Regions from separate parts of the Methylobacterium phyllosphaerae genome, predicted to be linked through region 3. Evidence: predicted binding sites of a transcription regulator. Region 3 holds the regulator's gene; each other region holds the start of a gene.
The links. Region 3 encodes LexA, which represses DNA repair genes until DNA is damaged. Its sites were predicted from a motif close to TGTTCNNNNTGTGTTCNG; they were not measured.

Region 1: a site for LexA is predicted at 2,374-2,391, ahead of MCBMB27_RS28180 (LexA family protein). Genes of this name have one in related genera too.
Region 2: a site for LexA is predicted at 4,626-4,643, ahead of dinB (DNA polymerase IV). Genes of this name have one in related genera too.
Region 4: a site for LexA is predicted at 2,343-2,360, ahead of MCBMB27_RS15710 (DUF3072 domain-containing protein). Genes of this name have one in related genera too.

Annotation. Positions count from the first base shown of each region.
Region 1 is NZ_CP015368.1:104,420-112,083, reverse strand. Features, by position in the region: gene MCBMB27_RS28185 (hypothetical protein) at 1-212, opposite strand, end outside; gene MCBMB27_RS29975 (hypothetical protein) at 501-1,718, shown strand; gene MCBMB27_RS28180 (LexA family protein) at 2,413-2,850, shown strand; gene MCBMB27_RS28175 (Y-family DNA polymerase) at 2,855-4,135, shown strand; gene MCBMB27_RS29970 (hypothetical protein) at 4,142-4,906, opposite strand; gene MCBMB27_RS28170 (Fic family protein) at 5,041-6,219, opposite strand; gene MCBMB27_RS30945 (hypothetical protein) at 6,806-7,048, opposite strand; gene MCBMB27_RS28160 (DUF2380 domain-containing protein) at 7,265-7,664, opposite strand, start outside.
Region 2 is NZ_CP015367.1:1,386,189-1,393,852, reverse strand. Features, by position in the region: gene mfd (transcription-repair coupling factor) at 1-80, opposite strand, end outside; gene MCBMB27_RS06060 (hypothetical protein) at 355-585, opposite strand; gene MCBMB27_RS06055 (FAD assembly factor SdhE) at 611-907, opposite strand; gene MCBMB27_RS06050 (quinone oxidoreductase family protein) at 1,120-2,097, shown strand; gene pncA (bifunctional nicotinamidase/pyrazinamidase) at 2,109-2,735, shown strand; gene MCBMB27_RS06040 (hypothetical protein) at 2,848-3,048, shown strand; gene MCBMB27_RS06035 (hypothetical protein) at 3,100-3,327, opposite strand; gene dinB (DNA polymerase IV) at 3,520-4,602, opposite strand; gene rimO (30S ribosomal protein S12 methylthiotransferase RimO) at 4,746-6,107, opposite strand; gene pabB (aminodeoxychorismate synthase component I) at 6,484-7,664, shown strand, end outside.
Region 3 is NZ_CP015367.1:1,735,451-1,743,114, forward strand. Features, by position in the region: gene MCBMB27_RS07640 (error-prone DNA polymerase) at 1-671, shown strand, start outside; gene MCBMB27_RS07645 (hypothetical protein) at 716-1,192, shown strand; gene fae (formaldehyde-activating enzyme) at 1,233-1,772, opposite strand; gene MCBMB27_RS07655 (NRAMP family divalent metal transporter) at 1,835-3,076, opposite strand; gene MCBMB27_RS07660 (hypothetical protein) at 3,157-3,372, shown strand; gene MCBMB27_RS07665 (hypothetical protein) at 3,391-3,837, opposite strand; gene lexA (transcriptional repressor LexA) at 4,088-4,825, shown strand; gene MCBMB27_RS07675 (ComEC/Rec2 family competence protein) at 4,819-7,110, opposite strand; gene gltX (glutamate--tRNA ligase) at 7,303-7,664, shown strand, end outside.
Region 4 is NZ_CP015367.1:3,465,338-3,473,001, forward strand. Features, by position in the region: gene MCBMB27_RS15695 (branched-chain amino acid ABC transporter substrate-binding protein) at 1-32, opposite strand, end outside; gene MCBMB27_RS15700 (polysaccharide biosynthesis/export family protein) at 183-1,352, opposite strand; gene MCBMB27_RS15705 (hypothetical protein) at 1,614-1,862, opposite strand; gene MCBMB27_RS15710 (DUF3072 domain-containing protein) at 2,050-2,334, opposite strand; gene MCBMB27_RS15715 (gluconokinase) at 2,510-3,082, shown strand; gene MCBMB27_RS15720 (Cof-type HAD-IIB family hydrolase) at 3,087-3,908, shown strand; gene MCBMB27_RS15725 (lytic transglycosylase domain-containing protein) at 4,097-5,080, shown strand; gene MCBMB27_RS15730 (helix-turn-helix transcriptional regulator) at 5,313-6,299, shown strand; gene cysE (serine O-acetyltransferase) at 6,527-7,378, shown strand; gene MCBMB27_RS15740 (DUF3126 family protein) at 7,472-7,664, shown strand, end outside.

The sequences.
Region 1 (7,664 bases), on a different replicon from region 3:
CAGGACGCGTTCAAGAGCAGGCCCGCATAGCGAAAGAAGGCGCGGTGCGGCTGTCGGCCTTCACCGCTCGGCAGCAGGCTGATCAGACGGCACGTGCTCGATTTGAAGATGCTGCGCATGCCGCAGGTGCGCAGAAGCAGGAAGATCTCGTTGCGGAATTGCGCCGCAGCGCGAGGGCAGATGATTCTGAGGTGGGTGGCACCCGCCAGCAAGCTCAGAGCTTGCCGCGGCCTGTACCGGCATCTCTTCCCCGTCCCTCTAACGCAGTCCGTGGGACGCTTCCGCAGGATGACCTTCGATCGGCCTATCCGGTGCATCAAGGGGATACGTCCCAGCGGCAGCCGGCGTCGACACGGCATGCCGACATGCGCCCTCCCGTTGCCGGAGTTCACGTTCGGCCTTCTACGGAACGCCGCGCGGAGGCGCCGCGGCCGGCCCAACTTCCCGTACAGGCTCCTGTAGTTACGTCCGTAGTGCAGGATGGCCAACGTAGAGACGGGGTGGCTTCTTCGGCGCATCAGCATCTGCACGACGCCTTTCAGCGTTTCGTAGATCCCTCTACGAAGGATCGGGAAAACCGCTCGATCCAGAATGCAGTGCGCGGGACGCTGCGGTTGTTGGATCGCGAAGGTGCAGACGGTCCTACTGACGAGAGGCGACGCGAACTCCAGCATGGCGTTGCAACAATTCTTAATGGGTTGTCGTCAGGGCAGCGCCATACAGCTGAATATTCCTATGCTTTGAAGCAGATTTCAAAAGCCGCTGCCGATGAAATCGGACGCAGCGCTGAGCTTCAGAAGGAAAACTATCGAAATGGTATTGGGTTGTCTGAAGGATCTGATCTGAACCAAGAGATTCACAAGCTCAATCGCGCATCACAGAGCGCTCAGAAATTTTCTGATTCCATGTCAGATCGTCATAATGAGCAATATGGAAACTACAAGTTTCATATGCGCAAGCTGACTATGTCGGACGGCACGCAGTGGGAAGTGAAGGATCGAGAGAAAGCCGTCCTTGAAGCTTCTCAGGCTGGCAAAAATATCCCGCCTCCGGAGCCTATGGTTCTCGAAAGCCGTTACTTCTCCCTTGAAACACGAGTCCTAGAGGCGGGCGCGCGCAACGTACCAGGATGGCAGTCCGAGCATCAGAGAGCGGCATCACAACGTGACAATTCATTCGATGCCCACGACACGAAATTGTCCTGCCTCGCAGACTACTACAGAGGCTCTGAGATCAATCGTCCCATATCGGCCGAATATGTTGACCGGCGGCGTGATTATCTAAAGGCTTGTCGTGAGCGGGATATTTCTGCAGATCGGCTTGATATGATGAAACGAGATCCATACGCGGCTCAAAATTCCAAGGAGATCGAGAAAATCAGATTGCAAGTTTTCGATCTGAGCTATGATGTCAATGCCGCTAAGCAGTCTATGGATAAAGCATGGATCGCCTACAAGGAGTCGGGAGAAGGCGGAGTATTCAAGCGCAACGATAAGGGTGAGCGGATTCAATTCGATCTTGTTGGGGGCTCAAACGCGTCTGCCGTGGTCTCCAGGAATCGTTCTGCATCTGGAAAGGAAGAAGGACGTGCCGAGCAGCAGGGCCGCGGATCACATGTGCCGGTAGATATGCCTCCCTCGGAGCGTCGGTTTCGCGAGCAAATGGCTGCTGCGGATGCGGTAGAAAACAGGCCTACCGTAGCAAGTTGGAAAATGTAATGCGGCTGCCGCTGTAGGATTCGGGTTATGCTCTCGCGCTGTGTCCTTCTGTGTTCCCTGATGCTGCCAGGACTGGCGATGGCTCAAGTCGGGCCCGATACACCTGCCAAGGCCTTGGCTCGTGATCAAATGCGGCTGCAGCGGCATCTCCTGAACCCACCGGGGTTGGTTGCGCGGCCTTCAGGACCTGTCGCCGTTCAAGCTCCGGTTGCCCCCCTAATCAGGGCAACCATACCGCCGTCTGCACCCGCTGCTTCGGCCGGACTGCCTTCGCCCACCCCCCAAGAGAGCGGCCCGGTTGTCGCTCCGGACGTTCCGCCGGCAGCCGCTCGGCCAAGCTCCGTCGAAGCGAGCCGACCGCCAGTGGCTCCGACTGCGCCAATCCCAACAACGGGAGCGGCGTCGGCAACCCCAGCTGAGACACCACGTCCCACAGCCGCGAAGGCGGCAGACGCGACGTTCTCGGGCCCCCTAGCGCCCTCACAGGCCACTCCCTCACTTGAGGTCTCTCCTCCTCCGGCCCCTGCCGCACCTCCAGCGCCCCGCAAGCTCAAGGTCGACCTATAGAGAGCGTCCGAACCTCGTTCCCCCTTCCTCTGATGGCACGTCGTCCGAGTTTTCCACAGGCTCGGCCGATTGACCTCAGGAACGCGGATGTTCTTATTCCGTTCTCACCCGAGGCGGAGGACCCATCATGCTCCCGGCGGTCATCACGTATAGCTTACCCGCTGCCCTACCTATGCTCGCGCGACCGGTTCGGGCGGGCTTCCCATCGCCGGCCGACGATTTCATCGAGCAGGCGATCGATCTGCAGTCCCTCCTGATTGCCAATCGCGCCGCCACCTTCCTGGTGCGGGGCGCCGGCGACAGCATGCTGCTCGCTCAGCTGTTCGACGGGGATATCGCGATCGTCGATCGCTCGCTCTCACCGACCGACGGTGACGTGGTCGTTGTGGACGTGGACGGAGAGCGAAGCTTCAAGGTCTGGAGCCGTCGCGGGCATCGTGTCCGGCTGGCGTTTGCGAACCCGCGTTTCCCCGAGTTCGAGCTTTCACCCGACGCCGTAGTCGAGGTCTGGGGCGTCGTTTCGGGCTCCGTCAGCCCGCGCCGCCGTTCCGCTCGGCGAGCCTGACTTCGTGGAACGGACCTATGCCCTCAGCGATGGCAACAGTTTCTATTGCTCCTGCGAGCGGGTGTTCGACCCGAAGCTCGCCCGGGTACCGGTCATCGTTCTGAGCAACAACGACGGTTGTGCCATCGCGCGTACGGCCGAGGCGAAGGCCGTCGGCATCAAGATGGGCGATCCCTGGTTCAAGATCCGCCAGCTCTGCCGCGATCAGGGCGTTCGGGTCTACTCCTCCAACTACGCGCTCTATGGCGACATGAGCGCCCGCGTGAACGAGGTGTACCGACGCTTCTCCCCGCGGATCGAGGTGTACTCGATCGATGAGAGCTTCCTCGATCTCTCCGACGTCCGGCCGGCGGAGCGGTTCGAGCTCGCCAGCGATTTGCGTGGAACAGTCCACAGGTGGACTGGTGTACCGACCTGCGTCGGCATCGGTTCGACTAAGACCTTGGCCAAGCTTGCGAACCATATCGCCAAGACGCATCCTGACCTCGGTGGCGTGTGCGATCTGACGGATCCGCAGGTATACGATCATTGGGTGGTTCGGATCCCGCCGGGTGAGATTTGGGGTGTGGGGGCGTCGACGCTGCGCAAGCTGGAGGCGCTCGGCTGCGATAGCGTCGCCGACGTACGCGACTTGGATCCGCGAGCTGCTCGCAAGCTCCTGACCGTCGTCGGCGAGCGCCTGGTCTACGAGCTCCGTGGCATTCCCTGCCTCGACCTTGAGACGGTAGCGCCGACTCGGAAGGGCTGCGCGGTCACGCGCTCGTTCTCCGAGCGCGTCGAGGACCTCGCTACCATGGAGCAGGCGCTGGCCGCGCACGCCGCGCGCCTTGGCGAAAAGCTTCGTAGAGAGGGCCTCGGAACCGACCACCTGACTGTCTTCTTCCACACGTCCGAGCACGACCGCGATCGCCCGCAGCGCTCGATCTCCACGGTCGTGACGCTGCCGGAGGCGTCGAGCGACACGCTCGTCCTGGCGAAGGCGGCTACGTTCGGCGTCAGGAAGGTCTGGCGGGATGGCTACCGCTACTCGAAGGCTGGCATCGTCACCACCGATCTCATGCCCCTTGAGTCCTCACAGCGCGCGCTCATCGGCGGACTGGACCGAGAGATCGGCGGCCGCCTCATGGAGGCATTGGATGCCTGCAACCGTCGCTTCGGGCGTGGCGCCGTCGTTCCAGCCTCGGCGGGATGGACGAAGGACCGGACGTGGTCCACCAAGTTCGAGCTGCGCTCGCCGCGGTACACGACGCGCATCGACGAGCTGCCGGTCGTCATGGCCGCCTGACGAGGGTCATCGCCCCTCGCTGCCGACGTTGCGCATGAACTCCAGAGCCTGTGCCCGATCATCGGCGGTTTTGAGAGTCTTCCAGAGCCGTAGGCACTCGAACTCCTGCTCTATGGCCAAACGCGCATATTCCAGGCCGTCTTGGAGAATTCTCAGGGATGAACAAGCTGCGACGACCGCCTGATCGTCAGGACTGAGGTGATAGGCGTATCTGACCGAACTACAGCACGTTGCCAGCGCGGTGTTTAGGATGTGACCTGTCAACTTGCTGAGCGGCTCGAACAGGGAAAAGTCAAGTTTTTGTTTCTTCGCGATTCGATCTATTTCAAAATGTAGATCCGTTGAGAGTCGAGAGAGCCACGGGAAGATGTGGTTGAACCTATCGTCCTCTTTGACGATACGTCCAACGAAGAATGACTCTCGTTTATTCAGCACAAGGATCTCGATGTGTGGCGACCACGCCGCGAACTGCCAATCGTAATGGCTTAGCGAGTCCTCCGATGGATGGTTGTGCCACTGCCGCACGCCCGTGCGGGCCTTGATCGCCGCTTCCATCTTGTCCGTTGAAGGCGCGGCTTTCACGCCGACCGACATGTCGTGCACTACCGTCCCCGACGCGTCGAGGCAGCGCAAATTTTCCCAATTCTCATTCGCCGGGTTGCGGGCGAACTCGAGTATCGCGGTGAAATGCGATTCCTCGAACGGGGTGAAGGTGCGATTTATCGGAGCCGGACCGGCAGCGGCGGGATCAGTGAACCATCTGGACGTCATCGTGTGCACGTGGGGACGCAACGACTCGGCGGCAACCTTGTGGCGCGCTCATCGAGGCAGATCCACTTATCTGAAGCGTCATTAGAGGAACGGGAGGAAGGCTCCTTATGGAAGCGGTTAGCGCTGGACCTCGATCAGCCAAGAGGGGGGTAAAGGCGCGGGAACCAGCGTTCGACCACGCCGATCGGAAATCCCAGCCGTACCGGACCCTTCTCGCTGTTGGACACCAGCAGGTTCAATCCGATCAGCTTGCTGAGTACCGACCGAGCCTGCCTCTCCTCGTAGCCGGTTAGATCGCCAGCCCGTCCGCGAGAAAATTCCCCAGCTAGAGCCGCTTCGCGCAGGAGCGGCCAGCTGCCCTTCGGTAGACGCCTCGCGCGCACCTCCTCGGTCGCCCAGATCTCCATCCGGGTTAGAAGCTCCTGCGGCTCGAACAGGGCGTCCATGAACGTCACTTGGTCCAAGCAGGCATTGAGGAAGAAAGCGGAGAACTCCTCCAACCCTGCGAGGGAGAGATTGCCTCGTCCGTCTAGATCGCCGCGCCGTGGCTCGTCTGCGGCCTGCAGAGCTGCCTTGTAGGCCTGCTGCTGCCTGGCGAGGCCGCGGGCTACCGACCAAAGGCTCGAGCCGACGTTCAGTTCGCGTAGCAGGGCGTATGAGAACAGCCGCGCCACCCGGCCGTTGCCGTCGAGGAAAGGATGGATCCAGAGCAGCCGGTGATGGGCAGCACCGACGGCGATGATGCGGCGAAGGCGTCCGAGGCTGCCGCTGCCGTACGCAGCCACAAACCGCTCCAGGAACGCCGGCAACTCTGCTGGCTCCGGAGCGATGTGCCGGCCAACGCGGACATGGGTTTCACGCAGGGCTCCCGGCACGACCGGTAGGCGCTCGCCCGTTTCGCGGTTCTCCACCCACAGCAGCTCGTCCGGCAGCCGGGCACAGAACTCTCGATGGACCCAGAGCAGGAAATCGACGGAGACGACCGGCGCGGGCGCTTGGCCTCGGTCGATCATTTGCTGAACCTCGATGTGCGCTCGCGCCTCTAGCTGCAGGTTCCGCTGGGCACGATCGTGGGCAAAGTCGCCTGCCAGTGCGCGATCGATATCGACTGGATGGGTGTCGTGGCCCTCGATGAGGTTGGAGTAGTAGCAGTTCATCGCCCGGACGAGGTCGCCGAGGCTTTCCTGCATGATCGGGTGAACACGGCCGGCTAGTCGGCCAGCACGATCCACAAGGTCCGTAGCCAGGTCCTCAAGCTTCTGTCGGCGGTCCTCGGGGACCAGGGGTTCGATAGCGTAGAGAGTGGTCAACATTTTGCCGGTCTTTTTGCCGGTTAGATCGTGAAGCACACCAGGGGTTTAAGTCAAACCCGGTGGGGCCAAATTGCCGGTTTTTTTGCCGGTCGATCTGGAGGACTGGCTGGTGGCCGATGCGGTAGCTCCTTCCTGTTCCCTTCCCTCTGCAGGTCTCCCGGAGCTCCACCTTCGGCGTATCGAACCCACGGGGCGGATGGCCCGCTTCTGCAGCCTGTCGATCACCCGATCGCTTTTCGACGAGAGCCGTCTTCAGATCCGTTGGGCCGCATCGGTACACCTGGTCGGGCGCGAACGGAGCAGTTTGCTTGCGATGCCCAGGCTGCCGAGGCCGCATGGCGGACCGAGGGCGCAAACTGCGAAGGGGCTACCGGGCTGTCTAGAGAAGGCCTGGAGCGCATCTGAGAGGGGTAGCGCCGATTGCGAATGGCAACTGCGACGTAGGTGACATGGTGCGAAGGCGCCCCTTGCCGTAGCTCGGCGTATGGCTTCCGATTTCGCTCCCACCATGCTCCCCGATGCCGCAGCCGTATGGCGCAGTGTCCTCGAGGATCTGCCCGAACATGGCTCGCCCTGCCGATACCTCTCACCAGCGAGATGGGTTGCGCTCCGAGCCAATGCGATCGGCTTCTGTGACCGGTTCGGTGCTGAAGCGCATCGGCTTGGCTGGACGGCACCGGAGCTGTTTGCCGTCCATCCTGAGCACGGTACGTTGCGCGTCGAATTCTGCGGTGTTCTGATGGTGGTAAGCGAGCCCGCCCGAGGCGTCGAAGCGCAGCGGATCCTCTTCGAGCGGCTCACCGGCTACCGGAACAAAGTCGGCCAGCAATGGGGTATCCCGATCTGGGAGTTCGCCAGGAAGGGAGCAGGCCGTTGAGACGCCGACTCTGGGTGCGGATCGGTAGTCTGGAGGCACTGATCGGTTTGGCGGTCGTAGTGACCGGTCTGGCCGCCTGTGGCTTGGCCGGGGTGGTCCCGTAGAGCCCACGAGCTGTTCGCAGCCGTCGAGGCGAACAGAGAGGGAAGGGCGGATGATCCTCCCAGCTCAACGAGGCTTCGGCATACCGTCGCGGATCTGCTCGGCGAGGAACATCTCAGCACGTCGCCAAGCCTCGTCAGTGTCCCCGCGGAAGTTGAGGTCGCGGGTGTAGATATCTCTGCCGGTCCGGGCGTCGACGAGTCGGGCCCATAGCTGCATGATGAGGGTGCTGCTCTTGTGCACGACACCGATGAAGATCGCGTCCGCTCCTTGAGCTTGTGCAAATTTCAGCAGGCACGGGACGCTCTCGGATGGGCAGCCGTTCCGAAGCTGATCGGCCGGGATGACGGTCGCCCGGTACAGCCCTGAACGGGTCAGGTCGGTTGCCAGTTCGTCGGCCATGCCGATCAGCCGTCCGGCATGCTGCGAAGTTTGATCGGTCGGTTCGCCGGACGTGTCGAGTAGC
Region 2 (7,664 bases), 350 kb from region 3:
GCCGAGGATTTCGGCAGGGCGAAGCGCGCGACCTGCGGCTTGGCGGCGGGGGCGGGGGGCTTCGGCTGAGGCTTGGCCATCGGGTCTTTCGCGGGAAATCCCGCCGGGCGCGTCAGGGGTAGGGGTCGGGTGGCGTTAGCCGATCGGGCCGCCGCGATAAAGCATGGCGGCGGCGGCCGGGCGGCGGGACAGAGCCTATATGGACGCTCCGTCGCGGCAGGGAACGGCCCTGCGCCGATGGGCGGCCGATCGTCGGTGAGCCGGGCGCAGGATGGCGCGCGGGTCCCCTCTCCCGCATGGAAGAGGCCGCGGCCCGCGCCGCGTCGGGGCCGGGGATACCCCGGCGCACGCCCCTCAGGCGTCCGGCCCGACGATCTCCGCCAGCGCCGCCTCGACCCGGCCGCGGAAGAAATCCGCGTTGGGCATGTGCTCGGTCATCGCCCCGGCGCGCACCGTCGCCTGCCGCAGGATCTCGGCGCGGAGCGCCGGATCGGAGCGCTCCATCATCTCCAGCATGATCCGCACCACCAGCTCGGTGGCGATCGACCGGGCCGGGTGATCGTAGTTGGGCTTGGGTTCGTCCATCGCGGGCACTCTCGACCGGTCGCTCTCAGGAATGGATCGGCGCGTCGTGCCGGTGGAACGCCCGCACCCGCCGCCAGACCGACGTGTCGTAGTTCGACGGCGTCTCGACCTCGCCGGTGAGCCACTTGAACAGGTCGCGGTCCGGCACCTCGATCAGCGCCTCGAACTGGTCGAGCTCCGCCTCCGACAGGTCGCCGATCTCGGCATCGGCGAAGCGGCCCATGATCAGGTCCATCTCGCGGATGCCCCGGTGCCAGGCGCGGTAGAGGAGGCGGCGGCGGCGCGGATCGAGGTCGGCGCTCGTGCGGGTGGTGCCGGACATGGATCTCGGACCTCGGCTGAGGAAGGGCAGGAGCAGGGACGAGGGCTAGATAGGCGCCCGGGACCGGCGGATCCAGAACGGCGGCGCCCCTGGGCGGGTTACAACCGGCGCACGGGCGGCGTACGGGGGCCCAAAAACGAATTGCCTCCGGCGGGCGCTCCGTTATCTCGGGCTGCAACGCCCCGGACGGGGCGGCGAGCGGGAGCAGGACGATGCCGAAGGCGATCCGGGTCTACGAGTACGGCGGCCCCGAGGTGATGCGCTTCGAGGACGTGCCCCTGGCCGAGCCCGGCCCTGGGCAGATCCGCGTCAAGCAGGCCGCCATCGGCGTCAACTTCATCGACATCTACTTCCGCACCGGCGCCTACAAGTCCCCGCACATGCCCTACACCCCCGGCAAGGAGGGCGCCGGCACCGTCACGGCGGTGGGCGAGGGGGTCTCGCAGTTCAAGCCCGGCGACCGGGTCGCCTACGGCTCGGTGGCGGACGGCTGCTACGCCGAGGAGCCGGTGATCCCGGCCTCCGCGGCCGTGCCGATCCCCGAGGGGGTCGACGAGAAGACCGCCGCCGCCATGATGCTCAAGGGCCTGACCGTCGAGTACCTGTTGCACCGGACCTACGCGGTGAAGCCCGGCGACACGATCCTGTGGCAGGCGGCCGCCGGCGGCGTCGGCCTGATCGCCTGCCAGTGGGCCAAGCACCTCGGCGCCACCGTGATCGGCACCGCCGGCAGCCCCGAGAAGGCGGAACTCGCCAAGCAGAACGGCTGCGACCACGTCATCCTCTACCGCGAGGAGGATGTCGCCAAGCGCGTGCGCGAGATCACCGGCGGCAAGGGCGTGCCGGTGGTCTATGACGGCGTCGGGCAGGCGACCCTGATGGGCTCGCTGGACAGCCTCGCGCCGCTCGGCCTCCTGGCGAGCTTCGGCTCGGCCTCGGGGGCGATCACCGGGCTCGACCTCGGCCTGCTGGCCCCGCGCGGCTCGCTCTACGTGACCCGCCCGACGCTGGCGACCTTCACGTCGGACCGCGCCACCCTGGAGGAGGCGGCCGCCCGCCTGTTCAAGGTGGTGCGCGACGGCGCGGTGAAGATCGCGGTGAACGCCACCTACCCGCTGGCCGAGGCGCAGCAGGTCCACCGCGACCTCGCGGGCCGGGAGACCACCGGCTCGATCGTGATGCTGCCCTGAGGCCCGCGACCGTGACGCCCGGCAACGCCGACCTGCTCCTCGTCGTCGACGTGCAGGTCGATTTCCTGCCGGGCGGGGCGCTCCCCGTCCCGGGGGGCGACGCGGTGGTCGAGCCGATCAACGCGCTCCAGCACCGCTTCCGGCATGTGGTGCTGATGCAGGACTGGCACCCGGCGGATCACGTCTCCTTCGCCGAGACCCATCCCGGTCGGGCGCCGTTCGAGACCATCGTGCTGCCCTACGGGCCGCAGGTGCTGTGGCCCCGGCACTGCGTCCAGGGCAGCCGCGGGGCCGCCTTCGCGCCGGGGCTCGCCACCGACCGGGCGAGCCTGGTGGTGCGCAAGGGGCTGGATCCCCGGGTCGACAGCTACTCGGCCTTCCTGGAAGCCGACCGGGCCACGCGCACGGGCCTCGCGGGGGCGCTCAGGGAGCGCGGCATCACCCGCGTCGCCGTGTGCGGCCTCGCCACCGATTTCTGCGTCGCCTGGAGCGCGCTCGACGCCCGCGACGCCGGCTTCGAGGTCCTCGTGGTGGAGGATGCGGTGCGCGGGATCGACGTGGACGGGTCGCTGGCGCAGGCCTGGGCGCGGATGGAGGCGGCGGGCGTCCGCCGGATCGCGGCGGCGCAGATCGGCTGAGCGCCCCCGGGGCGCGGGAGGCGAACCGCCGCATGCCGCGCGGGAGACCGCCCCCGCCCCGACGCGTTGGCCCGACATCGGCATCCGGGCAGGATGCCAGTCAGGAGCCAGCATGTCAGGCAAGCACCCGAAGACCGACACGCCGACGGACGCCGACCTCAAGGGCAATCCCGGGATCGGCACGTCGAAGGGGATGAGCGGCGCCGACCCCGCGGATCTGCAGGCGGATTCGACCTTCGAGGGCGACGTCGACAACGAGACGAAGCGCGACGGCGGCGTCGACCCGGACCACCGGCCGCGCAAGAACGCCTGACCGAGCCGGGGTGACGGCACGCCCGGGCCGGCCCGGCCCGGGCGATCCCGGTCAGCGGGCGCGGGCCGGCGGCTTCGGCCGCTGCGGCGCCGGCCCGGTCGCGAACCCGGCGGACGGGCCGCTCGCCGGGACGTAGAGCTGGGCGGGGCTCGCGGTGTAGCCCAGGAGCTGCGCAGCGTTGGCGGCCCCGAAGGCGGCGGTGCCGTCGGCGCGGGCGGCGCCCACCGGGACGGTCAGCAGGAGCGCGGCGGACAGGGCCAGGACGGCGGGCTTCGACATGGGACGGACCCTTCGGTGCGCGCGGTCCCGGGGAATGCCGGTCCGCGCCGGATGGATCCCATGTGGGCGCGGCCGCGCGGGCCCGGCGTGCGCGACCGCACGACGATCCCGCGTCGCATCAGCGCGGGCCGCGCGACGGCGCTCCGCGACAGGGCCCCGCGACGGGGCGCCGCCCCGCGACGGGGCGCCCCGTCAGAGCGCCAGCCCGAGCTGGAGCGGCGCCTCGGGCGCGTCCTGCGCGAAGCCCGACAGCGACACCCCGATCAGCCGCGCGCTGCGCCGCAGGGGGAACAGGCCGGCGAGCAGGTCGAGGCCGATCCGCTCCAGCGCCGCCCGGTCGGCGACGGGGACGGACAGCGACTTCGCCCGGGTGACCTGGGCGAAATCCGAGAACTTCAGTTTCAGGGTCACGGTCCGGGCGCGCATCCCCTTGGCCTCGGCCCCCGCCCAGACCTTGTCGAACAGCGGCGCCAGCCGGGCGGCCAGGACCTCGAAGGCCGCCGTATCCTCCGAGAAGGTGGTCTCCGCCCCGATCGACTTGCGCACCCGGTGGGCGCGGACCGGCCGCTCGTCGATCCCCCGGGCGACCGCGTGGTAGTAGGCGCCCGCGGAGCCGAAGGTCTCGCGCAGGCGCTCCGGCGTCCAGGCGCGGAGATCCGCCCCGGTCTCGATCCCGAGCCGCTTCATCTTCGCCTCGGTGACCGGACCGACGCCGTGGAACCGGCCGATCGGCAGTTCGGCCACGAAGTCCGGCCCCATGGCGGGGGTGATGACGAACAGGGCGTTCGGCTTCCTGTGGTCGGACGCCACCTTGGCGAGGAACTTGTTGTACGAGACCCCGGCCGAGGCCACGAGCCCGGTGCGCTCCAGGATCTCGGCCCGGATCGCCTTCGCCACGGCCGTCGCCGTCGGCAGGCCCAGGAGGTTCTCGGTGACATCGAGATAGGCCTCGTCGAGGGCCACCGGCTCGATGAGCGGCGTGTGCCGGGCGAAGACCGCGCGGATCTCCTCCGAGACCGCCCGGTAGACCTCGAAGCGCGGCTTCACGAACAGCAGGTCCGGGCAGAGCCGCCGGGCCGTGGCCGACGGCATGGCCGAGCGCACGCCGAACTTGCGCGCCTCGTAGCTCGCCGCCGCCACGACGCCCCGCTCCCGCGAGCCGCCCACCGCCAGGGGCTTGCCGCGCAGGGACGGGTCGTCGCGCTGCTCCACGGAGGCGTAGAACGCGTCCATGTCGATGTGGATGATCTTGCGGAGCGCGACCTCCGGATCCATCGCCGCCTCGGAGATCCGCGGTGAGTTCCTGCTCTGTTCCAAAGACCGCGGTGGGCCGGCGGGGTCAAGCCGCGTCGGAGAGGGCTTCAACAGGAGTCCGGCCCGCGCCCGTCATCGCGAGCGCAGCGAAGACGGGAATAGCCTTACGCCACGCTGCCGTAGAGGTCGTAGGCCTCGGCCCGGTCGATCTTCACGGTGACGATGTCGCCGACCCGCACCGGGCGCCGGAAGGCGGCGTGGACGGTGCCGTCGATCTCCGGCGCGTCGGCCTTGGACCGGCCCCGGGCGACCCCGCCCTCGACGGCATCGACGATGATCGGCAGCCGCTTGCCGACCTTGGCGCGCTGCAGCCGCAGCGCGATGCCGTTCTGCGTCTCCATGAACCGGCGCTTGCGCTCGGCCTTCACCGCCGGCGGCACGAGGTCGCCGAGCGCGTTGGCGGTGGCGCCCGCCACCGGCTCGTACTCGAAGCAGCCGACCCGATCGAGCTTGGCCTCCTGCAGCCAGGCCAGCAGCTCCTCGAACTCGGCCTCGGTCTCGCCGGGGAAGCCGACGATGAAGGTCGAGCGGATCGCGAGGTCCGGGCAGGTCTGCCGCCAGCTCCGGATCCGGTCGAGCTGGCGCTCCTGGTTGCCGGGCCGGCGCATGCGCTTGAGCACCGACGGGCTCGCGTGCTGGAGCGGCATGTCGAGGTAGGGGAGCACCTTGCCCTCGGCCATCAGCGGGATGACCTCGTCCACGTGCGGGTAGGGGTAGACGTAGTGGAGCCGCACCCAGGCCCCGAGCTCGCCGAGCTCCTTGGTCAGGTCGTAGAACTTGGCCCGGACCTGCCGGTCGCGCCACGGGCTCTCGGCGTAGCGGATGTCGACGCCGTAGGCGCTGGTGTCCTGCGAGACGACGAGCAGCTCCTTCACGCCGGCCTTCACCAGCTTCTCGGCCTCGCGCAGCACGTCGGCGGCGGGGCGGCTCACGAGGTTCCCGCGCAGGGACGGGATGATGCAGAAGCTGCAGCGGTTGCTGCACCCCTCCGAGATCTTCAGGTAGGCGTAGTGGCGCGGGGTGAGCTTGATCCCCTGCGGCGGCACGAGGTCGAGGAACGGGTCGTGGGCCGGCGGCACCGCCTCGTGGACGGCGGCCACCACCGACTCGTAGGCCTGCGGCCCGGTCACCGCCAGGAGATCCGGATACTTCTCGCGGATCTCCTCCGGCTGCGCGCCCATGCAGCCGGTGACGATCACCCGGCCGTTCTCCGCCATGGCCTCGCCGATGGCCGAGAGCGACTCCGCCTTGGCCGAATCGAGGAAGCCGCAGGTGTTGACGATCACCACGTCGGCGCCGTCGTGCCGGCGGGCCAGCTCGTAGCCCTCGGCGCGCAGGTGGGTGAGGATCCGCTCGGAATCGACCAGCGCCTTCGGGCAGCCCAGCGACACGAACGAGATCTTGGGGGCCGTGATTTTGGATTCGGCTCCGGGAGCGGGGCCGCGGGGAGCAGGCGTGGCGGTCATGGCATTCGGGTCGGACAGGCCCGGCGCGGGCAACCGAGGATCGGTCGCCCGAAGCGCGAGGACGGGAATTCGGGATCGCGGTTCCTATACAAGCTCCCGCGCCGCCGCGCGAGACCGGCCGCCGCAGGGGTGACCGGACCGGCGCGCGCCGCTGACGCAGAACCGGAAACCTGGCTGTTTGACCAGGACTTTGCGCGCCTGCCCTGACATCCCACATGAAGCCGCGGGGACGCGGTCTGCGTCGGAAGCACGCCCTGTCTGCCCCCCGGGGCGGTCCCTGCGTGCAACTGCCGCTTCCCCCGCGGCATCGCCTGTGCGACGGCAGCGTGACAGGATCTGCCCCGCCCTCGCCCAGGACAACAGCCCGAACCCGGTCATGTGGACCCGAGAGATCCCCTTCATCGATCCCGTCGCGGCGGCGGCCCGGCTGCGCGCCCTGCCCGGGCTCGCCTTCCTCGACAGTGCCATGCGGCACGACTCCCTGGGTCGCCATTCGATCGTGGCCGCCGAGCCGTTCGCACGCTTCCGCTACCGCGACGGGCACGCGACCCTCGACGGAAATCCGGTGCCGGGCGGTCCCTTCGCGGCTCTGCGGGCGTGCCTCGCGCCGTACCGGATCGAACCGGACGCCGAAGAACCCTTCCCCGGCGGGGCGATCGGCTATCTGGCCTATGACCTCGGGGCATCGCTGGAACGGGTGGCGCCGCCGGCCCGGCGGGCGGGGCTCACCGACGACATCGCCCTGAACTTCTACGACACGGCCCTGGTGATCGATCACGCCGCGGGCACCTGCCGGCTCGTCGCCACGGGGTTCCCGGAGACCGCACCGGCCCAGCGGCAGGCCCGCGCGGAGGCGCGGCTCGCCCGATTCGCCGACCGGCTCGGCGGCGCGGAGATCCCGAGCGCGGCCGCCGCCGGAGCGCCGGAGCCGCTCACATGGCGCTCGAACTTCGACCGACAAACCTATGAAGAGGCTGTCGAAAAGGTCCGCGCCTACATCCGGGCGGGCGACATCTACCAAGCCAACATCGCCCAGCGTTTCACCGCCGATCTCCCGGCCGGCTTCGATCCGTTCGCCCTCTACCGGCGGCTGCGCGCCACCAACCCGGCGACCTTCGGCGCCTATCTGGAGCTGGAGGGCCTGACCGTCGCCTCGTCCTCGCCCGAGCGGTTCATCCGCCTCGACGGCCGTCACGTGGAGACCCGGCCGATCAAGGGCACCGCCCGCCGCGCGGATAACCCCTCGGACGACCCGGCGGCCGACCGGGCGGCGGCCGAGGCGCTCCAGGCCAGCGTCAAGGAGCGGGCCGAGAACGTCATGATCGTCGACCTGCTGCGCAACGATCTGTCCCGGGTCTGCGCGCCGGGCAGCGTCGCCGTGCCGACGCTCTGCGGCCTGGAGACCTACGCCAACGTCCACCATCTGGTGTCGGTGGTGACCGGAGAGCTCCGCGACGGGCTCGACGCCCTCGACCTCCTGGAAGGGACCTTCCCGGGGGGCTCGATCACCGGCGCCCCGAAGATCCGCGCCATGGACATCATCACCGAGATCGAGGG
Region 3 (7,664 bases):
TCGACCGGCGCGCCGCCCTCTGGATGGTCCGCACCCTGGAGGGGACCTCGGCGCGCAAGGCCGCCAAGGCCGACCCGAGCGCGCGCCGGGCCCATCTCCTCGACGCGCCCCTGCCGCTCTTCGCCTGGCACGCCGATGACGGACTGTTCCGGCACGAGCCGGCCGTGGACCTGCCGTCCCTGGCCCCGTCCGAGGCGGTGGCCGAGGATTACGCCGCCACCGGCCTGTCGCTGCAGGGGCACCCGGTCGCCTTCTTCCGGGGGCGGCTCGCCCGGATCGGCGCGATCCCGGCCCGGGCGCATCTCGATCCCGCCTTGCCCCAGGGGGCGCGGGTCACGGTGGCGGGCCTCGTGCTGATCCGCCAGCGGCCCGGCACCGCCAAGGGCGTGGTGTTCCTGACCTTGGAGGACGAGACCGGTATCGCCAACGTGATCGTCTGGAAGACGGTGTTCGAGGCCAACCGCCGGATCGCCATGCAGGCCCGGTTCCTCGCCGTGCGCGGCCGGATCCAGCGGGCGGACGGGGTGGTCCATCTCGTGGCCGAGGGGTTTCGCGATCTCACCGCGTCCCTGCGCGATCTGCGCGAGGCCGGGATGAAGCTGCCCCCCGAGAACACGGATTTCGGCGTGCCCCCGGATCGGCGCGTGTATCGCAGCCGGGATTTCCACTGAGGAACGCCCCTCGACAGGCCCCGCGCCGCGCGTAGAGTGCGGCCATGTCGAGCTTCGCCGTTCCGCGCCTCCTCCTCGCCGCCTGCCTCGCCGCCTGCGCGGCCCTCCCCCTCTGGGCGGAGGCCGCCCGGGCCGACAGCTGCGACGACCTCACCCGCCAGATCGCCGGCGCCATCGGCGGCAAGGTCGGCAAGCGGGCGGGCCCCAGCATCGACATCCGCATGGCCGGTCCGATCAAGTTCGACGTGACCTGCCGGGCCGAGCCGATCGTGCAGGCGACCTCGGCCGAGCCCGCCCCCTCGGCGACCTTCTTCCGCGACCTGTCGGTGGCCTCCGAGATCCTGGTCGGCGAGCCGGCCGCGACCGTCGAGCCGATCATCGCCAGCGCCTACCGGACCGCGCTGTCGGAGCGGCGCAAGTCGTTCATCCAGCAGAACGGCTGGTCTGCCTCCTGCTACACCGACCCGGGCAGCACCGCGATGCGGACCCTGTGCTCGGTGGGGCGCATCCCGCCGGGGTGATGCGATATCGACCCCGGCAGGATGCGCGCGAAGGGGCCGATCAGTACTCGATCACGCCGTCCAGGGCGTAGTGCTTCACGGTCTTCCGGTTGGCGATCAGCTCGTCCACCGTCGGCTCGCCCTTGAGGGCGCGGGCGATGGCGAGCTTCGTCGCCTCGTAGTTGGTCCGGTAGAGGTCCTTCTGGTCGAGGTTGTCGTCCTCGGCGCAGCGCTGATCGAGCCAGATCATGATGATCATGCACAGCTCGTCGAGCCCGTCCTTGGGCAGGATGCCCTCGATGATGCAGTCCACGATCGCGTCGCCGGTGGCGGCCTGGACCACGCCGCCGAGGAGCTCGGCATACTCGGCCGTGTGGATCGTGACCTTGGTGGTCATCATCGTGGCGGGGCGCACGAGCTGGTTGAGGTCGCGGACCACGAACATCCGCGTGTGGCCCTGGACCTGCCCCATCATCGACGCGAAGGCCTGGCCGACCGGACCGCGCACCGAGCCGATCAGCACCTCCGGCATGGCGTCGGTGTACTGGCCCTCGGCCGCCAGCACCGTGGCCTCGCCCGTGCGGAACCAGATCTCTTGCATGTTCGAACTCCACCTGATCGGAGCCCGCGGGAGACATCATCGGAGGCCCCGCGTCAATCGCGTCAGAGCAGGCCCACCCCGTCCAGGACGCCGACCATCGCGAACGCGATCGTGATCCCCGACACCGCGTAGACCACCCCCTTGTAGACGCCCGCCACGCGCTGCCCCTCGGGCAGGGCCCGGGTGGCGAGGAGGATCAGCAGGCCGAGCGCCAGGGGCAGGAGCAGCGCGTTCATCACCTCCACGGCGATGTTGAGCGCCACGAGATCCGGCACGAGCTGCACGGCGACCGCGCCGGTCGCGACCGCGAGCGCGAAGGCGCCGTAGAAGGCCGGAGCCTCCCGGGGCGACTGCTCCAGGGAGTGCGGCCGGCCGGTCACGTCGCCAAACCCCCAGGCCAGCGCCAGGGCCACGACGTTGAGCGCCACGAAGGCCGCCGCGATGATGCCCACCCCGAACACCACCTGCCCGAGCCACGGCCCCAGGGCCGGCGTGAAGGCGCCCGCGAGATCGCCGACGGTCTCCAGCCCCTTCGCGCTGCCCTGCCCGGCCTTGCCGATCGTGGCGGCGGCGGCGACGAGGATCGCGCCCATCACGCATTGCGAGACCACCGCACCCACGAGTGTGTCGAGCCGCGAGCGCCGCGCGTGCTCCCAGCCCAGGCCCTTATCGACGATCGCCGACTGCTGGTAGAAGATCATCCACGGCATGATCACCGCGCCGATATTGGCCGCGATCAGCACCCGGAACTGGCCGTCGCCCAGCGGCATGTGCCCGAAGGAGGCGACGATCTCGGGCAGGTTCGGCCGCGCCGCGACGGCGAGCCCGACGAAGACCAGCTCGAACAGGCCGACCACGATCGCCACGACCTCGACGCGCCGGTAGCTCCCGGTGAAGACGAGCCCCAGGAGCAGGCAGGCCGGCAGGCCGAGGCTCACGAGCCGCGGCACCCCGAACAGGTCCCCGATGCCGGCGATGCCGGAGAATTCCGTGACGATGGCGCCGATGCCGGCGACCACGAGGCCGCCGTACGAGATCCAGGCCCAGGCCGGCCCGTAGCGCTCCCGGATCAGCGCGCCGTGGCCGCGTCCGGTGGCGGTCCCGAGCCGCACCGTCAGCTCCTGGACGACGTACAGGATCGGCACCAGCAGGATCTGGAGGAGCAGGAGCGAATAGCCCCAGCGCGCCCCGCTCTGGGCCGCCGTGATGAGGCTTCCGACATCCGTATCGGCCAGCATCACCACGAGTCCGGGGCCTGCGGCCTTGAGGTAAGCGGACAGGCGAGGCAGGGAAGCGCTGGGCACGGCTCGGGAACAGTCCCGCGCACGGGCGGTTCCGGCGGGCGCCTGCGGCGTTTTCCCGGGGCAGGCGGGAGGAACATGTGATGGCGGAGAGCACGGATCGGGGCTCCGGCTGGAGCCTGCAGGCGACCGCCGTGCCCGACGGGGTGCGCCTGGAACTCGCCCTGGCCGACCTCGGCGGCGCGCCGGTCACCGCCGCGATCGTTCTCGACCGGGCGGAAGCCCGGGCCTTCGCCCGCGCCCTGCTCGCCGCCGCCGGCGACGCGGCGGAACGGACCTTCCCGAAGCCGGGCGCCTGACCGCGCGCCGCCGGTCGGTCAGCGGGCGAGACCGGGATTGCGGCCCGGCAGGCGGGGGACCACGGTGCCGCGCTTCTCGATCGGCGTGTCGCAGGCGTAGGCGAACTCGGTCTTCAGCGGATCGAACACGGTCTCGCCGGTGATCCGGCAATCCTCGCGCACGGTCTCGTCGAGATAGGCCCGGGCGGCGGTGCGGAAGCGCTTCACCCGGGTGGCGTCCGGCTCCGGATCGATCCGGGCCTCGCTCAGGTTGCAGCCGGTATATTCGCGCAGGGCGTTCGAGACGATCAGCATCCGGCGCATCTGCCGGTTGTCGTAGACCTCGTAGGGCTCCTTGCAGCCGATCGTCACCACCTGGGGGGTGAGCGCCACGTAGTTCCGCGAGATGTAGGAGAACCCGGTGGTGCAGCCGGCGAGGCCGAGGGCGGCGAGGCCGAGGGGCAGCAGAGCTGCGGGTCGTCGCATCCTCGTCATCCCAAGAGGGTCCCAGCCCGCGGCCCGGATCCGCCGCCTTCCCGGCGGGGCGCCGCGGTGCATTGAAACGGCTCCGCTTGCGCCGTCAATGCGTTTCTCGACCTTGCTCCCGCGAGCGCGGAGCGACGCGCCAAGCGTAGCGGTGCCGCCCTTGCGGAACACTTGCGGAACGTTTAACCTGTTCGTGATTTGTTTCAGAGACCGTCACGGGGCGGTCTGCCAAGCCGCGAGTCCCCCTTCGATGCTCACGCGCAAGCAGCTGGACCTCCTGCGTTTCATCCAGAGCCGGATGCAGGAATGCGGCGTCCCGCCGTCCTTCGACGAGATGAAGGATGCCCTCGACCTCAAGTCGAAATCCGGCATCCACCGGCTGATCACGGCCCTGGAGGAGCGCGGCTTCCTCCGGCGCCTGCCGAATCGGGCGCGCGCCATCGAGGTGATCCGCATCCCCGAGAGCCTGAGCCAGACGGCCCCATCTTCGGCCCCATCTTCGGCCCCGGCCGAGCCGCGCCGTTTCACCCCGAGCGTGGTCGAGGGCGGCAAGTCCAAGCATCCGCCGGCCCCGGCCAGCACACGGATGATCGACGACGCCGGTCGTGCCATTTCGATCCCGGTGATGGGCCGGATCGCCGCCGGTACGCCGGTCTCGGCGATCCAGAACCAGAGCCATGCCATCACCCTGTCGCCGGACTTCGTGGCCGGCGGCGAGCACTACGCCCTGGAGGTGCGCGGCGACTCGATGGTCGAGGCCGGCATCCTCGACGGCGACCTCGTGGTGATCCGCAAGCAGGACACGGCCAATACCGGCGACATCATCGTGGCGCTGATCGACGACGAGGAGGCGACGCTCAAGCGTCTGCGCCGCCGCGGCTCCTCGATCGCCCTGGAGGCCGCCAACCCGGCCTACGAGACGCGTGTCCTCGGGCCCGACCGGGTCCGGATCCAGGGCCGCCTCGTCAGCCTCGTCCGCCGCTACTGAAGCGGCTCGGCCGGCGCGTCGCCGGGGGCGAGGTCCCCGCCCGACGCATCGGTTTCCGGAGGCGTTGTCGCCCCGTCGTCAGAGGCGCGGGCCTCCGCGGAGGGCGCGGTGACCGGTTGTGGCGGCACCGACCCGTGTCCCGAGCGTGGTCGCCAGGGCACGGCGCGGCCATCGGCCCGGGCGTGATGGGCGACGAAGCTCTCGCCTTCGGACCTGAGGGCGACGGCGCCCTGGGCGGACAGGACGCGCCGGTCGATCACCAGGGGGCTGGTGCAGGTCGGAGGGGCCACGAGGCCCGTGATCAGCACCGCGGCGCGGGCGCAATCCTCCGGGAAGGCCCGCCGGTCCCGGACCAGGGCGACCGCCCGTCCGTCCGGCAGGCGCGCGGTGCATCCGAGCCGGTCACAGCGGCCGCCGCCCGATCGGACGATCAGTCCCCCGGCTCCCCGTCCGTCGCCGTCCGCCTTCAGCCATTGTTCGAGGACGAAGCCGGACGGACTGCCGAGGGCCGCAAGCCGTCCGTCCGGCCCCCGCACCGCGGCTCCCGCGCCCTGCCGATCGACATAGAGGTCGTAGCGGTCGGGTCGGGCCGCGACGACGAGTCCAAGCAGGATCGGCGGCACGGCGAGCCAGCGCAGGCGGGAGGCCGGTAACGTCGCGAGCAGCAGGCCCGCGGTCAGCAGGAACAGCGCCGCGGTGCCGAAGGCCGGCACGACCACGATGGCCCGCTCGAACCCGGCGATCCACTGGGAGACGGCGAGCATGCCCCCCACCGCCTGACCCATCAGCCACCAGATCGGGCGGTCGAGGGCGAAGGGATAGGCGAGGATCCCGATCACCGCGGAGGGCATCACCACGAGGGAGACGAGCGGCAGGGTCAGGGCGTTGCCGACGAGGCCGAAGGGCTGGATCGTCTGGAAATGGTAGGTGGCGAAGGGTGCGGTCGCGACCTGCGCCACCAGGGTCGTGGCCAGAGTCCCGGTGACCGCCGAGAGGCCGGTGCCGACGAGCCGACCGAGCCGGCCCGCCCCGGGGCGCACGAACAGCCGCCCGTCGATCAGCCGCGCGCAGGCGATCAGCCCGGCCACGGCGCCGAAGGACATCTGGAAGCTCGGGCCGAGCAGGCCCTCCGGCTCCCGGGCCAGGGCGATCAGCGCCGCGAGGGCGAGGTTGCGCATCGACAGGGCGGGCCGGTCCACCAAGATCGCGCCCAGCATGATCAGGGTCATGATCAGCGAGCGCTCGGCGGCGATGTCCCAGCCCGAAAAGGCGCAGTAGGCGGTGACGCCGACCATGGCGAAGCCGGCCGCGATCTTCTTGATCGGCCAGAGGAGCGCGCAATGGGGGACCAGCGCGAGGAGCGCCCGCACCAGCCAGAACACCACGCCGGCGGCCAGCACCATGTGGAGGCCCGAGATCGACACAACGTGGTAGATCCCGGCGGCGCGCAGCGCATCGTTGGTCGCCGGGCCGATGAGGCCGCGCTTGCCGGTCACCAGGGCCGCCGCCACCGCGCCCGCCTGGCCGCCGGCGGCCTCCGCGATCCGGCGGGTGAGCCCGTTCCGGGCCGCGTCGAGCGTGGCGGCGAGCCGCAGGCGGAGGGGCGGCGGCTCGGTCGGCGCCCGGATCGTGACCGCCCCGACCAGGGAGCCCACCGCGCCGATCCCCTGGAAGTAGGCGTCTCGGGCAAAATCGTAGCCTCCGGGCCGGGCCGCCTCCGGGGGAGGCAACAACCGGGCGGTGGCGGCGACGACGTCCCCGGGAAGCGGGGTCGGCGTCTTGCGGAAGGACACCCGCACCCGGGCGGGCCGCGCCTCCGGCGCGAGGCCGGCGAAGCTCTCCACCCGGATCAGCAGCCGGGCGCCGACCTCGCGCTCGTCCAGGGCCTCGACCGTTCCGATGAGGGGGCCGATGGTGGTGCGGTTGAGGACCGGGGCGGCGACCTCCGAGACCCGCCAGGCCGCCGCCGCGAAGCCGAGGAACGCGGCCGCCACCGCGAGCACCGCCGCCAGCGCCGCAGGGCGCGCGCCGAGGAGCGGGATCGGCGCCAGGGCAAGGGCGGCGGCGACAAGGGGCGCGGCCAGGCTCGGCGCGCCGTCGGTCGCCGCGAAATAGACCAGGATCCCCCCGCCGAAGGCCACCGCCAGCCAGGGGAACAGCCGGCGCTGCTCGGCGTCCCGGGCGAGGCCTTCGGCCACCCAGTGGCGGATGACCGGGAGGGCGGGCGCGCGGGGGCCGGCCAGCGCCACCGCGCCGCCCGCCAGCCTCGCGCCGATCCGCCGCATCGCCGCCGCCCCGTTCCGCGCGACCTGTCTCGGGGCCGGGCGATTCTGCGGGCGATTCTTAACGCATCCTCCGGCTCGTGCTACAGCCGGTGCTTCGTGCTACGGGCGCCCTGTCGAGCCCCTCGCCGCTCCGCCGCCCCTTCGCCGTCCGTCGCGCTCCGTCCGCGACCAGCCCCGGAACATACCGGACCGATGTCCTCAGCCGTCGTCACGCGCTTCGCCCCCTCGCCCACCGGCTACCTGCATATCGGCGGGGCCCGCACGGCGTTGTTCAACTGGCTCTACGCCCGCCACACCGGCGGCAAGATGCTGCTGCGCATCGAGGATACCGACCGGGAGCGCTCCACCAAGGGCGCGATCGACGCGATCCTCGACGGCCTGTCCTGGCTCGGCCTCGACTGGGACGGGGACGTGGTGTTCCAGTTCGCCCGGGCCGAGCGCCACCGGGCCGTGGCCGAGGAGCTGCTGGCGGCCGGCCGTGCCTACCATTGCTATGCCACCGCCGAGGAGCTGACCTCGATGCGGGAGACCGCCCGGGCCGAGGGCCGTGCCCC
Region 4 (7,664 bases), 1.7 Mb from region 3:
CCGTGGGCGGGGACGAAACGTCCGATCTTCATCGGGCTCTTCTGGGCATCCTTGCGCGGCGGGTCAGCGCGACGGCGGATGCGGCTCCGTAGCCCCGATCCCGCCCCGCACCCTGTGCCCATACGCGAGGACGCGGAGAAACGCGATTTTTTTCCGCCGCTGTCCCGTATGCGGACCGCCTCCTACTTGGCGTAGGAGTAGGCCAAGGCGGCGGAGGAGACTGGTCCGGTGACGCCGCTGAAGGCGGTGAGCACCTTCTGGACCTCGGTGAACGGCGCGTTCGACACGTAGATCAGATCGCGGTTGCGCATGCGGAACGCCTGGGAGACGAACAGGCTGTTGGGATCGCGCATGTCGATCCGGTAGACCACCGGCACCAGCGGCGTGCCGAGCAGCCGCGAGCTGGGGCTGAGGCGCCGCACGACGCTGGCCGGCTCGAACCGGAAGATGAACGTCCCGGCCGGGTCGGCGGCGAAGTCCGACAGGCCGCGCGCCTTCGCCAGCGCCTGGGCCAGGGTGATGCCGTCGGCCTGGAACGGCAGCTCGGTGCTGTTGCCCAGCGCGCCCACCGCGATGAAGGTCTGCGGGTCGCGCACCAGGGTGAGCACGTCGTTGGGCCGCAGGTAGATGTTCTCCTTGGGGTTCGACACCACCGTGGTCAGCGGCACGGTCGCGGTCACCGGGCCGCGCGAGAGCCGCACGAAGGTCTCGTTGACCGGCGCGCGGTTGCCGCCGGCGGCGGCGATGACGTCGAGGATGCGGTCGCCGTGGCCCGAGAGCGGCAGGCGGGCGCCGGCGGCGCCCTCGCCGGTGACGGTCACCGCCTGGCTGATCGGCCGGGTGACCGAGACCAGCACCTGCGGCTGGATGGCCTTGCCGGCGAGTTCGTTCTCGATGAGCGCCTGGACGTCCTGGGTGCGGCGGCCGGCGACCTTGATGCGGCCGGCGTAGGGCACCGAGATAGCGCCGTCGCGCCCGACGGGCTGCTCGGGGATGAGGGCGGACTTGGAGCCCGCCGAGAAGCGGTCGGCCACCAGCGGCCCGGAGAACAGGCCGCCCGACCCGGCTTCCCAGATCGAGACCGAGACCATGTCGCCGACGCCGATCACCGGCTCCGAGGAGGGACGGTGGTCGCCGAAGGAGGCGAGCAGGCTGTCCAGCGGCCGGCCGCGCAGGGCCTCGACCACCGAGGGCGTGACGTCGATGATCTCGTAGCGGGCGAGCAGGCCGCCGTCGGCGGTGGCCACCTCCGCCCCCGCCTGGATCGCGCTCGCCGTCGGACCCGCCGCAGGCAGGTACGTGCAGCCCGACATCGCCGTGACGGCGAGCAGGACAAGGGGAAGTTTGCGCATCCAGATGTTGCCCATCGGTATTGCCGAGCCCGTGCCTAGCCCATGGCGGCCCAGGTGTCCGTAGCGGGTGAGCCACACTCCGGCCGGCACGGCCAAGACTGCGAAGTCATCCTCGTTAAGCACAGCTTTTTCGGGGCATAGAGACGACGAATGCCGGGCGTTCGCCCGCGGTCGCAATATCGAGATACAAATCGGGACGTCATCAGCGGCCGCACATTGGCCGCTCCAGCCCAATGGCCAAAAATCCCGCGACCGATCGGCTCAATTTCCCTGCGTGACCGCCGCGGTGATGTCGCCGTAGACGACGCTGACGCGGGACACGTAGTACCGGATGCTGCCGACGGCGACGAGGAAGATCATGCCGCCGAGCAGGGCGTATTCCATTGCCGTGGATCCGTGGACGTCGCGGGCGAACCGTACGGCCTCGGCACGAATCCGATCCGTCAAGCCGAACGCCGTCGGAATCCGCACCGCACGCCGTCCTGCTTCGCCGCCGCCCGGCTCATCCATGGTCGAACGTGCCTTCTCAGTCCCGCTGCCCGCGCGGCCTCACGCGCTGCATGGGGCATAACCTCTCGCCATTGCCGCCGGCTTAACGAGGTGTTCGAAACAGGCCACCTTGTCCATTCCGGCCGGGATACGCCGCCCGGACGTAGACGGCGGCGGGCGCGCCCGGGGGAAACGCGCCCGGCTTGGCTCAGGCGTGGCCAGCCTTATGGCGAAGGTCGTCGATCCGCTTCGAGGCTTCGGCCTTGTCGAGGTCAGGATCGAACGCCGCCGGCTCCTTGGCCTCTTCCGAGAGCGTCTTCAGATAGGAAGCCTGCGCGCCGGTCATCGGCTCGCCGCCAGTCGTCCACTGATCCGGGTCCTTGATCTGGTTCGACACGTCCTTCGGGTCGGTCTTGGGGTTCTCCGTAGCGTCCTGATTTGATCCGGTACCCCGGCCGGCCTTCGGTGTTGCCTTCGCGGTTGTGCTAGCCATGCGACTCATGTTCCCTAAATGTTCGGCGTCTGCGGGGTGAACGCGCCCGGCCGCGCCGCGGTTCCTGCGGGCGCCGCGGCCCGTTTGCATCCCAGGCGATCTTCCCTTCTGGAAACCCGCTCCTATTGATGTGAGGGGCAGCGCCCCGACGCGCCTCGGAGCCAGGGTGGTCCGGATGACGTCCCAATCGGAGCCGGCGCCGGATGCCGGAACGGCCGCCGCCGGTCAGGTGCTCGTTGTCATGGGCGTCTCGGGTTCCGGGAAGAGCACCGTGGCGGCGCTGATCGCCGAGACGCTTGGCTGGATCTTCGTGGACGGCGACAGCTTTCACACGCCGGAGCACGTGGCGAAGATGCATGCGGGCCTCGCCCTCGACGATGCGGATCGCGCGCCCTGGCTGGCCCGGATTGCGACTTGGATCCAGCAGCGCCTCGACGCTGGCGAGTCGGGCGTGGTGGCCTGTTCGGCCCTCCGCCGCGCGTACCGGGACGTTCTCACCCGCGGGAGCCAGCGGGTTCGCCTCGTCTATCTGGACGGCGACCGGACCCTGATCGCGCAGCGCCTCGCCGAGCGGCAGGGCCATTTCATGCCGCCGCGTCTCTTGGACAGCCAGTTTGCGGCCCTGGAGATTCCGGGGGCCGATGAACACCCGATCACGGTCGGCATCCGCGAATCGCCCGAGGCCATTGCCGACCGGGTGGTCGCGGAACTCGCGGCCGAAATGCGCCGGGATACGGTTGGGAAGTGAGCGGATGATTGCAGGATCCGGCAAGGCTTCGGGCATCGCCCTGGTGATCTCGGACGTCGATGGAACCCTGGTGACCGGCGACAAGCGCCTGACCGAGGCGACGGTCACGGCCGTCCGGCGGCTGAGAGCGGCCGGCATCGGCTTCAGCATCGCCTCGGCCCGGCCGCCGATCGGGCTGCGGAACCTGGTCGCCGAACTCGAGCTCGACCTGCCGATGGGGGCGTTCAACGGCGCGAGCGTCGTGCGGCCGGACCTCTCGACCATCGAGGAACGGACCATCCCCGAGGCGGCGGCCCGGTCGGCCCTCGACCGGCTGTTGGCCGAGGGACTGGACGTCTGGGTTTTCGCCGAAGGGGCGTGGTGGCTGCGCGACCCGGAGGGTCCCTATACCGACCTCGAACGCCGCACGATCGGCGCGGAGCCCCGCGTCGTCGCCGATCTCGGCCCACTCATGGGGAGCGCAGCCAAGATCGTCGGCGTCAGCCGCGACCACGCCCATCTGGCAGCCTGCGAAGCCCGGATCGGGGCGGCCCTGGCCGGTCAAGCCACCATCCACCGTTCGCAGAAATACTACCTCGACGTGACGCCACCCCATCTCGACAAGGGGCGATTCGTCACCTGGATGAGCGCGCATCTCGCCATCCCGCCGGAGCGGATCGCCACCTTCGGCGACGCCGGCAACGACCGTCCGATGTTCGCGCAAAGCGGATTCTCCGTGGCGATGGGCAATGCCGAAGCGGCGGTGAAGGCGGCTGCGCGCGCGGTCACCGACAGCAACGACGCGGACGGCTTCGCCCATGGGGTCGAGCGCTTCCTCCTTCCCTGACCGCCCGGCCGCCGCCCCGGGCATCCCTTTGGATCGCCGCGCCGCCGCGTGACGCGCCGCTGTGGCACGCGGATCACAAACGCTCCCGACACCCCGGCCGCCCACAGGCTGCCGAACCGGGGCCGCTTTCCGGCCTCATTTCCCCGTGACCTAGCTTGACCACAGAACAAGCAGCACCGGGTCTCGGAATGCATCGCCTCATCCTGGCCGCCGTCCTCGCGGTCGTGCCCGCAGCCGCCTTCGGGCAGAGCGCGCACGACAATATCGACGCGTTGATCGAGCAGCAGGCCAAGGCGAACGGCGTGCCGGCAAGCTTCGTTCACGCCGTCGTCAAGCGCGAGAGCAACTACAATCCGCGGGCCAAGGGCGGCAGCGCCCTCGGCCTGATGCAGATCAAGCACGCGACTGCACGCAGCCTCGGCTACACCGGCGATGCGGCCGGCCTGTACGATCCCGAAACCAACCTTCGCTACGGCGTAGCCTATCTTGCCGGCGCCTATCGGACCGCCAAGGGCAATCTCGGCCAAGCGTATCAATACTATAACCGCGGCTACTACTACGCAGCCAAGCGCCAGGGCATTTCCACGGAAGTCGCCGCGGTGGTGGCGCCCGTCGCGGCCTCGGCCAGCGCCCTGGCGAGCCTGTTCAGCGGCGGCGCCGCCGAGACCCGGAACACCGCGGCGGCCTCAGCCCTGGCCTACGCGCCCACCGCGGCCGCAGTGGCGGAGGTCCCGACCGAGGCCGTCGAGGTGCCGCTGCCGCCGCGTCGGCCGGCCGCCCTGGCCGGCACCACGATCGAGCTCGCCAGCCTGTCCCTAGATCCCGCCGCGAATTCTGCGGCGACTCCGGCCGCCGCGCAGGCGGCGGCGGTTCCGTCCGTGGAGGTGCCGCTGCCGCCGCGTCGACCCGCGGGTCTCGGGAGCGCCCTGGCGGCGACGGAGGCCGCGCCGGCGCAGATCGCGGAACTCCGGCTCTCGCCACAGGCCACGGCAGCATCCGCTCCGATGTCCCCGGCCGCCGCTTCGGCACCGGCCAACGAGGCGGCGGTCGAGGCGATCGAGGTGCCGCTTCCGCCGCGTCGCCCGTCCCTGCAGATGCTCGCCGCCGCCACGCCGCGCCGCGACCCGGCCGCGGCCCCCGTGCGCGAGGCCACCGCTCTCCCGGTCGAGTAGCTCCGCCATTACGGAGCGGCCGCGCGTCGGGGAACCCGGTGCGGATCGGCCCTCTGCCCACACAAGGATCATGCCCAAGGCTTGACCATCGCACCGTTCCGCAACACATAGGCGCCACGCCAGCAACGTGGTTGGATCGGCACGGACCGAAGCCGCAAAACAGCGGCCGTGCGCGCATGGCGCGCGACGGATCTCAGGGCAGGAACGCCGGTTCAGGCGCGCGAGGTCGGGCATTCTATCGCCCGACGGTACGGTAGGGCGCGATCGATCTCGAAGCGGCAGGCATGCAGGGCACCGACCCTGCTCTCAAGCTGGCAGGAAAGCGAACGGCGCCATGAGCGGCGTGGTGGAACAGGAATCACTTTTTCTCACAGACCTCGGGCGACGCGTCAGGCACGCGCGCACCGTGCGCGGCCTGTCGCGCAAGGTTCTGTCACAGACCTCCGGCCTGTCCGAGCGCTACATCGCGCAGCTGGAAGGCGGCCAGGGCAACGTCTCCATCATCCTGCTCCGGCGGGTGGCCAACGCCATGGGCGTGCGACTGGACGACCTGATCACCGGCAATGACGGGCTGCCCGATTGGCCGGTGGTGCGCGACCTGCTCGCCCAGGCCAGCCCGGCCCAGATCGCCGCCGCCAAGGACGCCCTGTCCGGCGGTAGCCGACCGGAATCGAGCAACCGCCCGCGGGTAGCGCTGATCGGCCTGCGCGGCGCCGGCAAATCGACCCTTGGCAAGCTCGCGGCCGAGCGCCTGGGCTGGACCTTCGTGGAACTCAATGCCGAGATCGAACGGGAGAACGCCCTCTCGGTCCAAGAGATCTTCGCGATCTACGGCCAGGAGGGCTACCGCCGGCTGGAGCAGGCGGCCCTGCGTCGCCTCACCGAGCATCCCGGGCCGCTGATACTGGCTACGAGCGGCGGGATCGTTGCGGAGCCGTTGACCTACGACCTTCTGCTGCAAGCCTTCTACACGATCTGGCTGCGCGCGCGGCCGGAGGAGCACATGAGCCGGGTCCGCGAACAGGGGCACCTCGCGACGACGGGCGACCATGCCTCTGCGATGCAGGAACTGCGGGCCGTCCTGGCGAGCCGCGAGCCGCTCTACGCGCGGGCACCCGCCACGGTGGACACCTCCAACATCCCGGTCCAGACGATGCTGGACCGCCTGACGGCAGCCATCGAGGCGCGGTTCGGCCAAGCTGCGCCGCTGGCGGACTGACCGTCGCTCGTTCGCTGACAGCCATGCGGCCAATGCGGCTTTCGGGTCGCGCCGGCCCTTGATCGCGGCGGTGCAGCGCACCACGCTAGGTCCGAACACGCGGCCCAGCGATGGCCCGGCCCGTTTCCGCCCCGGACAGCGCCCCCTTCCGCTCGATCGGGCGACGGGTCCGCCGCCGCAGGCATGACCGACAGCGAATCCGAAGTTCTGGACATGAGCATCCGCCTATGAGCGCCAGTCCTGCCTTCACGCACCAGTCGCACGACCTCACGCACCTCGACCCGGTTTGGTCGCGGCTGCGCGCAGAGGCGGAGGATGTCCTGCGCACCGAGCCGCAGCTCGCCTCCTTCATCGTGGCGACGATCCTGAACCACACCACGCTGGAGGGCGCGGTCTCCCACCGGGTCGCCGCCCGGCTGGGGCATCCGTCGCTGCCGGCAGAACTCGTCGCCCACGCCTTCCATGAGGCGATCACGGTGGATCCGGACATCGGGCAGGCCTTCCGCGCCGATATCGGTGCGGTGATCGACCGGGATCCGGCGACACTCCGGGCGCTGGAACCGGTCCTCTACTTCAAGGGGTTCCACGCGCTCCAGGCTTACCGCCTCGCCCATCATGTCTGGAACCGCGGCCGGCGCGACCTCGCTCTCTACCTCCAGAGCCGGGTCTCGGAGGTGTTCCAGTGCGACATCCATCCGGCGGCGCGGATCGGGCGGGGCGTCTTCCTCGACCACGCCACGGGGCTTGTGGTCGGCTCGACCGCGGTGATCGAGGACGACGTGTCGATCCTCCACGCCGTGACGCTGGGCGGCACCGGCAAGCAGCGCGGCGACCGCCACCCCAAGATCCGCCGCGGCGTGATGATCGGCGCCGGCGCCAAGATCCTGGGCAATATCGAGGTCGGCGCCTGCGCCCGGGTGGCGGCCGGCTCGGTCGTGCTGAGACCGGTACCGCCCAACACCACGGTGGTCGGCGTGCCGGCGCGGGTGGTCGGCACCGCAGGCTGCGACGATCCCGCCCGGGCGATGGACCAGTTCGTCGCCTTAGACCAGTTCATCCACTTGGGCGACGGGATCTGAACCGCAACGCCGTCGCGCTTGCCGCTCCGCCCGAGGCGTGGCAAGCCCTCGGCCCATCCGCGGCGCCAGCGCCGCCAGGGGAGATCGATCAGCGTGACCAAAGCCGAGACCGCGAAGCTTCAGGACTATCTGCGCCGCAAGTTCGCGAACAACAACATCCGCCTCACGGCGATGAAGACCGGCGACTCCGCCGAGGTATTCATCGGCGAGGAATCGATCGGCGTGATCGCCGACGACAAGGAGGATGGCGACGATTCCTTCGTCTTCCGGATGGCAATTCTCGACA